DNA from 2 places in the Pseudogulbenkiania sp. AW2-16 genome. Region 1 is predicted to be linked to the other one. Evidence: predicted binding sites of a transcription regulator. Region 1 holds the regulator's gene; the other holds the start of a gene.

Region 1 (4,121 bases):
GTGGCGCGCGCGCGCGACGGCGAACAAGTGGCGCTGGTGTTCGGCAACGAGACCTTCGGCCTGTCGATCGACGAGGTCGAGCTGTGCAACCGGCTGGTGACCATTCCCGGCAACCCCGAGTATTTCTCGCTCAACCTGGCGATGGCGGTACAGGTGATGACCTACGAGCTGTTCAGCCACACCGGCGTCGACGTCGACTACCTGCGCGCCGAAGCGGAGAGCGCGACGCGCGACGAGGTGGAGGGCTTCTGCGGCCACCTCGACCAGACCCTGGCCGATATCGGCTACTACGAGCGTCGCAACGGCGAGCGCCTGATGCGCCGCCTGCGTACCCTGTTCAACCGCGCCAACCTGCTGCGCGAGGAAATCGACATCCTGCGTGGCTTCCTGAAGCAGGTGCAGCGCGTGGCCCAGCGCGATGACGGCCAGCGCCAGCAGTAGCACTTTCTACCTGCCCTACGCGTACCCGGCGGTGCGCGACCTGGCCTTTCTCCTGACGGCGCCGGCGCCGTGGCTGACCGGCGCCGACATTCTGCCCGAGCGCCTGCTGGGCGACGCCGGACCGGCACTGTTGGCCGAACTCGACCGCGCCCCGGCGGCGCTGGTGGCCTGGCTCGCCGCCCGTCCCACCACCCGCCTTGGTCGCTACGCCGAAAATCTGCTGGCGTTCTGGTTCGAGCTCGCGCCGCACATCGAGTGCGTGGCGGCCAATCTGCAGGTGCAGAATGGCGAGCTGCGCACCGTTGGCGAATTCGACTTCCTGCTGCGCATCGACGGCGAGCCGTGGCACCTCGAAACCGCCAGCAAGTTCTACCTGATGCTGGGCGAAGGGCGCCATACCCTGGTCGGCCCCAGCCTGCGCGATGCCTGGGCGCTGAAGGCGGCCAAGCTGCAGGATCAGCTCGCGCTGTCGCGCCACGCGGCGGCGCAACCCTTGTTGCCGCCCGGCTTCGTCGGCTGCCGCACCGCGGCCGGGCTGGCGGGCTGGCTGTTCTATCCCCATGCCGTGCTGCTCGAGCCGCCGCTGGCCCCCGACCTCCTCACCGGCTGGGCGCGCCCGCTGCTGGCGCCGTGGCCGCGGCGCTCGCTGGCGTCGCGCTGGGTGTGGCTGCCGCGCTTGCGCTGGCTGGCGCCGGCGCGGGTGGACGAGGCCGAGACGCTGGACGAGGACGCGCTGCGCCGCCACCTGGCGGCGGCAGAGGCGCCACAGCTGGTGGCCGAGGTCTTGCCGTTGGGGGGCGGGGACTGGGAGGAAGTGGCGCGCGGTTTTGTCTGCCCGCCGAACTGGCCGCCGCCAGCGCGACTGGCCGAGTTGCTCGACACGGTGCAGGAACTGACCAATGGCAAGGCGGGAAGCGGGGGGCGCTGAACGCCATTCATGCCGCGGTGGCCGGTGGGCCGCCCGCTGACGCTAGGACCGCGGGGGCGCGGAAGGGCTCAGAACCTGTTTACGATCTGCTGCGCTTCGGCGATACGGCGTTAAAAACGACTTTGGAATGCTCATTTACTACTTGTAAACTCCGCATCCTCAGCTGTTTTTGCCTTGTCTCGCTCTAGCTCGCGAGATCGTAAACAGGTTCTCAGTGGTTCGGCGTCGGGTGGGCGTTGGCGCAGCCGGCGACCAACTGCTTGAGCTGCTCGGGCTGCTCCAGCTGGATGTGCTTGTGGTCCACCGCGATCCAGCCCTGCTGCTGGAACTTGGACAGGGTGCGGCTCACCGTCTCCAGCTTGAGCCCCAGGAAGCTGCCGATCTCCTCGCGGCTCATGCGCAGGATGAAGTCGTTGGCGGCGAAACCGCGTACCGTCAGGCGCTGCGACAGGTTGATGAGGAAGGCGGCCAGCCGTTCCTCCGCCTTCATATTGCCCAGCAGCATCATCACGTTGTGATCGCGCACGATCTCGCGGCTCATCAGCCGGTAGAAGTGGTGTTGCAGCGAGGGAATCTCCAGCGCCAGGTTCTGCATGCGGCTGAACGGCAGCTCGCACACTTCGCTGTCTTCCAGCGCGACGGCGTTGCAGCCGTGCACGTTGGCCGAAATCCCGTCCAGTCCCATCAGTTCGCCCGACATGTGAAAGCCGGTGACCTGCTCGCGCCCGTCCTGGCTGGAGATGCAGGTCTTGAAGAAACCGGTACGTACCGCGTACAGTGACTTGAAGCCCTCGCCGTTGCGAAACAGCGCTTCGCCACGTTTCAGGCGCCGGCTCTGGCGGATCACCGCATCCAGTCGCGTCATTTCCTCACGGTTCAGACCCAGGGGCAGACACAATTCGCGCAGCGTGCAGTTGGAGCAGGAGACCTTGAGGGCTTGCAGGGGAACAACAGTCGAGTCAGTCATGCGGCATGTCCGCTTCTGTTAAGTAAGCCTTGATGTTGGTCAAAGCGTTGGGCCTTGATGTCGGTCAAAGCGTTTCTGGGAGGTTTGCCGCAAATTTACCAGTCCACCACTGGTTTTTCCATCGCGAGACATCATGAACACCACCCACCCACCGTTTTCGCCCACACGTTGCGAGTTCGACCGCGCCCTGATCGCCCGTCTCGACGGCGCCGGCCCGCGTTATACCTCGTACCCGACCGCAGACCGCTTCACCGACGACTTCAGCGCCAAGGACTACCGTCACTGGCTGCAGCAGCGCAAGATCGGCGCCAACAGCCGTCCGATCTCGCTCTACGTGCATCTGCCGTTCTGCAACACCGTGTGCTATTACTGCGGCTGCAACAAGATCATCACCAAGGATAAGAGCCGCGCCGACCGCTACCTCAATTACCTGGAGAAGGAAGTCGGCCTGGTGGCCGACGTGCTGGGGCAGCGCGAAAAAGTCATCCAGCTGCACTTCGGCGGCGGCACCCCGACCTTCCTGTCGGATGAACAGCTGGAACGGCTGATGGGGATACTCCGGACCCGCTTCGAATTCTTGGCGGAGGGAGAATATTCCATTGAGATAGATCCGCGCAAGGTGACGCGCGACACCGTGCTGCATCTGGCGCGCCTGGGCTTCAACCGGATGAGTGTCGGGGTGCAGGATTTCGAGCCGCGCGTGCAGCAGGCGGTCAACCGCATCCAGAGCGAAGAAGAGACGCGCGTGGTGATCGACGCCGCGCGCGAGGCCGGCTTCCGCTCGGTCAGCGTCGATCTGATCTACGGCCTGCCGCTGCAGACCCAGGAGTCGGTGGCGGCCACGGTCGACAAGGTCATCGCCATGGGGCCGGACCGCATCGCGCTCTACAACTACGCCCATCTGCCGACGGTGTTCATGCCGCAGCGGCGCATCAACGAGGCCGACCTGCCGCTGCCGCCGGTCAAGCTCGACATCCTGCAGCACTCGGTGGAACAGCTGGCCGCCGCCGGCTACGTGTTCATCGGCATGGACCACTTCGCCAAGCCGGAGGACGACCTCACCGTGGCGCTGCGCCAGGGCCGGCTGCAGCGCAATTTCCAGGGCTACTCCACGCACGCCGACTGCGACATGATCGGCTTCGGCGTGTCCTCCATCGGCAAGGTCGGCCCCTGTTACAGCCAGAACGAGAAGGATCTCGAGAGCTACTACGCCGCACTCGACGAAAACCGCCTGCCGGTGCTGCGCGGCATGGTGCTGGACGGCGACGACATCCTGCGCCGCTCCATCATCCAGGCGCTGATGTGCCGCTTCGCGCTGTCGGTGGAAGCCATCGAGCAGGTGCACGGCATCAACTTCGCCGAGTACTTTGCCGCCGAGATGCCGGCCATCCGCGAGTTCCAGCAGCAGGGCCTGCTCACTTTCGACGGCGACTTCCTGATGGTTGAGCCCAAAGGCCGCTTCCTGATCCGCAACATCGCCATGGCTTTCGACCGCCACCTGCGCGAGCGCCAGACCAAGGCGCGCTACTCGCGCACCATCTGATCCTTTCCCTTCCCGCCACGGCCGCCTTGCGGTCGTGGCGCGCTCTTGCCGCGGCTCTTCGTTGCGCCGCGACGACGTCGCCCCGTGTCAGCCGATGCGCCGCCACAGCCGCATCGTGCTTTTTCTCCCGACTTCCGCACCGTGCTCTTGCAGCCAGGCCTGCGCCCGCTCGCGCCCGGCGGCAAACAACTGCTGCACCAGGCCGTGATGCGGCGTGAGCTTGCTCAGGCTGTCGAGCGCGC
Region 2 (4,121 bases), 720 kb from region 1:
GTCGAGGTTGATCACCTGCGCCCGGCCTTCGCGCGAGGCGCCGATGACGTGGCGGTAGGCCGGGTCGAAGAAGAAATCGTCCAGCACCAGGTCGAGCGGCGTCACGCGCGGGTTGAGAAAGCCGTCGACGCTCAGCGCCTCGCCCATCTTGTAATCGTGCACGTGGCCGGGGTAGACCCTGGCCGCCTTCGGATCGTAGGAAATTTCCCACAGCTCCGGCACGTCCTTCAGCGCCACGATGAAGCTGTGGCGCGGAGCGGCGTCGTACACCGCCGAGACGCGCGAGGTCTTGCCGGCGGCGTCGCGCACGGCAAGGGTCTTGACCGGCTTGAGGCCGTTGGCGTCGAGCAACACCAGCGTTTCCGGCAGGGTGTTGCCGGCCAGCACCCAGCGCCCGTCGCTGGACACCGCGACGTTGCGGGTATTGAGCCCGACGCGGATTTCGGCGACGTTTTGCAGCGTGTAGAGGTCATACTGCGTCACCCAGCCGTCGCGGCTGGCGAAATAGACGAAGCGGCCGTCCGGCGAGAACTTGGGGCCGCCGTGCAGCGCGAAACGGCTCTGGAAACGGGCGATCGGGCTGAGCGTGTCGCCATCCAGCACCGAGACGTGATGGTCGCCCGCTTCCACCACCACGAACAGGTTCTGCGGGTCGGCCCGGTGCACCGGCTTCGCCGGCAGGCGTGCCGGATCGGCATAGACCACGCGCGAGGCGGCCGTGTCGGCCTCGCTCCAGCGCGCCGGCTGTTCCGGCGCCGTCTTCAGGTAGCCCGCCAGCGCCTGGATGTCGGCGTCGGCCAGGCGCTCGGCGAAGGCCGGCATCTGGGTGGCGCTGCGGCCGTGGCGGATGGTGTCGAGAATATCGGCCGGCTTGAGGCGCTCCAGGCTCTGCGGCAGCAGCGCCGGCGCCATGGCCCCCATGCGGTTGTCGCCATGGCAACTCTGGCAGTGCTGCTGGTAGAGCGCGGCAGGGTTGGCCGAAGCCGGCTGGAGCGAGCCCAGTGCCGCCAGCAGGGCCAGGGGAAGCAGCGCCTTCATGCCTGGACCTCCCGGCGGCGGCGCGGGTACGGCGTCAGCTCGGCCAGCGGATGCTCGCCCTCGGCCACGCCGATTTCGGCGTCGGTCAGGTAGCAGGCGGGATCGGCGGCCCAGAAGTCGCCGGTCAGTTCCCAGGCGCGCACCCGGGTGTTGCCGTTGCAGATGGCCAGGTGCCGGCAGGCGCCGCAGCGCCCGGTAACCGGGCGCGGACGCTGCTTGAGGCCGGCCATCAGCGGGTGCGTGGTATCGGGCCAGATCGCGGAGAATGGCCGCTCCTTGACGTTGCCGAGGCCGATCTTCCACCACATGGTGTCGGGGTGGACGTTGCCGAGGTTGTCGATATTCGCCACGTTGACGCCGGAGGCGTTGCCGCCCCACTGCTCCAGGCGCCGGCGCAGGTCTTCGGCCAACGTCGGGTGATGGCGTTCGACCCACTGCAGCAGATAGACGCCGTCGGCGTCGTTGTTGCCGGTGACGAAATCCTTGGGCCGGCCGGCCTGGATGTGCTGCCAGCAGCTCTCGATCAGCAAGTCCATGGCCCAGCGCGTGCGGGCATGGCGCGCGTCGTCGGCGCGGTGCTTGTTGCCGCGCCCGGCGTAGTTGAGGTGGGAGAAATAGAACTTGTCGATGCCCTCGTCGTCCACCAGTTGCAGCAGCGCCGGCAGGTCGTGGGCGTTGTCCTCGGTCATGGTGTAGCGCACGCCCACCTTCATGCCGGCGTCGCGACACAATCTGAGCGCCGCGAGCGAACTGTCGAAGGCGCCGTCGAGGCGGCGGAAGCGGTCGTGGGTGGCGCGCAGGCCGTCGAGGCTGATGCCGACGTAGTCGAAGCCCACGGCGGCAATGCGCCCGACGTTGCCCCGGTCGATCAGGGTGCCGTTGCTCGACAGCCCAACGTAGAAACCGAGCTGCTTGGCGCGCTGGCCGATGTCGTAGATATCCGGCCGCATCAGCGGCTCGCCACCGGAGAGGATCAGCACCGGCACCCCGAAGGCCCGCAAATCCTCCATCACGGTGAACACCTCGGCGGTGGACAGTTCGCCCGGGAAGACGGTATCGGCCGACACCGAATAACAGTGCTTGCAGGTCAGGTTGCAGCGCCGGATCAGGTTCCAGATCACCACCGGCCCGGTGGGCTGGCGCGGCGGTACCAGCGGCACGGGATGGGCGACGGACTGCAGGTATGGGGTGAGGCGCAGCATCGGGGTGGCTCCGTCAATGACATTGGCGTCATTTCACGGCATCGCCCCCTATTCTGCATTGACCATGGTCAACCACCGGAGGCCGGGCCTTCCCCGAGCGCGGATGCTTGATGCAGATCGTGCTTTTCCATCCTCGCAGGGAAATCCGTCATGCACGGGAGGCACGCTGCCGGACGGGCATGGACGGCGTCCCCACGCCCCCCGCCGCGCCATCCAACCGTGACGACGGAAGCTAACGCCATGAAGCGGCAATCGACGCCAAAACCCACCCCGCCGATGGCGCATTCCCCGCCGGCGGCCTATCATCGCTACCCCGTCACTGCCTGATCCTCCGGACCGATGCGCTACCTGCTTGCCGTCACCCTGCTATGGGCCTTTTCCTTCAGCCTGATCGGCCAATACCTGGCCGGACAGGTGGACAGCGATTTCGCCGTGCTGCTGCGCGTACTGATCGCCGCCGCCGTATTCATCCCCTTCACGCAATGGCGCGGCCTGCCCGGCCGGCTCGTCGGCGGTTTCTGGCTCGCCGGGGCGCTGCAGTTTGGCGTCACCTACCTATGCCTGTACCGCAGTTTCAGCGTGCTGACCGTCCCGGAGGTGTTGCTGTTCACCGTGATGACGCCGATCTACGTCACCCTGCTCGACGACGCGCTGGCGCACCGCTTCAACCGCTGGGCGCTGCTGGCCGCCGTGGTCGCCGTGGGCGGCGGCGTCATCATCCGCTTCCAGCCGCTGGCGGGCGAGTACCTGGTCGGCTTCCTGCTGCTGCAGCTCGCCAACCTCACCTTTGCCGCCGGCCAGGTGCTGTGCCGCCGCCTGCAGCAACAGCACCCAGTACCGCAGCCGCTGTACCGCTACTTCGGCCACTTCTTCCTCGGTGCGCTGCTGTTGGTGCTGCCGTCCTTCCTGCTGTTCGGCGACGCCAGCCGCCTGCCACACACGGCGCTGCAATGGGGCGTGCTGGCATGGATGGGCCTGTTCGCCACCGCGCTCGGCATGTACTGGTGGGTGAAGGGCAGCGTGGAAGTCAGCGCCGGCACGCTGGCGATCCTGAACGAACTGCACGTCCCGGCGGGGCTGCTGGTCAATGTGCTGATCTGGAACCGCGACGCCGACCTGCCGCGCCTGGCGTTGGGCGGCGGCGTGATCCTCGCCTCGCTGTGGCTCAACCGGCGCGGGCGGCTGGAGTGGGTAACGGCGGCAGGGTGAGCGCGCGCTGACCGGGTCGGGAGGCCTACCCATGGGGGCCATCACCGAGACCGGCCGCCGCGTGTTCAGGTGCCCGCTCGATGGGGGCCAGCCGCCATGCGGCTACGGCGTGCCATTGCGCCCATGCAGCCGGTAACCGGGCCGCTCGCTCAGGCGTTCGTAGTATGCCGCTACCGCCGGCAACGCCGGGCGCGGCATCGGTGTCATGTACCAGCGATGGGTAGACAAGCCGATGACGATGTCAGCGAGCGTGAACGACGCGCCGGCGATGTACGCCCCGGTGCGAGACAACTGCGCCTCGACCATCGCCATGTGACGGTTCCAGCCCGCTACGCCGGCCTCGATCGCCTCAGGGTCCGCATGCGCAGGGCTTTGCCGGACCAGCGCCATGAAGGCGTAGCGCCACGAGTTGTTGAGTTCGGTGGCCTGCCAATCCATCCACTTCTCGACCAGCGCACGCTCCCTGGGGGCGCAGGGCAGCAGGTCGAACCGCTGCTCCCGCTCCGCGAGGTAGCGGCAGATGGTATTCGATTCCCAAAGCACGAAGTCATCATCGATCAGCACGGGAACCATGGCATTGGGGTTGAGCGCCATGAATTCCGGGGTGTCGGTTGCCTGGAACCCCGAACCGTACTGCTCCTGCTCATAGGGAAGCCCAAGCTCCTCGCAGAG

The links. Region 1 encodes FNR, which switches genes on or off when oxygen is low (the NO sensors DNR and NnrR bind a similar motif). Its sites were predicted from a motif close to TTGATNNNNATCAA; they were not measured.
Region 2: nirJ (heme d1 biosynthesis radical SAM protein NirJ) is a predicted target of FNR. The motif match lies at 2,299-2,312, and genes of this name have one in related genera.

Annotation. Positions count from the first base shown of each region.
Region 1 covers NZ_CP157668.1:425,215-429,335, reverse strand. The annotation lists gene ABKF58_RS02070 (RNA methyltransferase) at 1-441, shown strand, start outside; gene ABKF58_RS02065 (DUF1853 family protein) at 419-1,369, shown strand; gene fnr (fumarate/nitrate reduction transcriptional regulator Fnr) at 1,581-2,336, opposite strand; gene hemN (oxygen-independent coproporphyrinogen III oxidase) at 2,470-3,879, shown strand; gene ABKF58_RS02050 (patatin-like phospholipase family protein) at 3,967-4,121, opposite strand, start outside.
Region 2 covers NZ_CP157668.1:3,905,827-3,909,947, forward strand. The annotation lists gene ABKF58_RS18795 (cytochrome D1 domain-containing protein) at 1-1,038, opposite strand, end outside; gene nirJ (heme d1 biosynthesis radical SAM protein NirJ) at 1,035-2,240, opposite strand; gene ABKF58_RS18805 (DMT family transporter) at 2,580-3,449, shown strand; gene ABKF58_RS18810 (glutathione S-transferase family protein) at 3,552-4,121, opposite strand, start outside.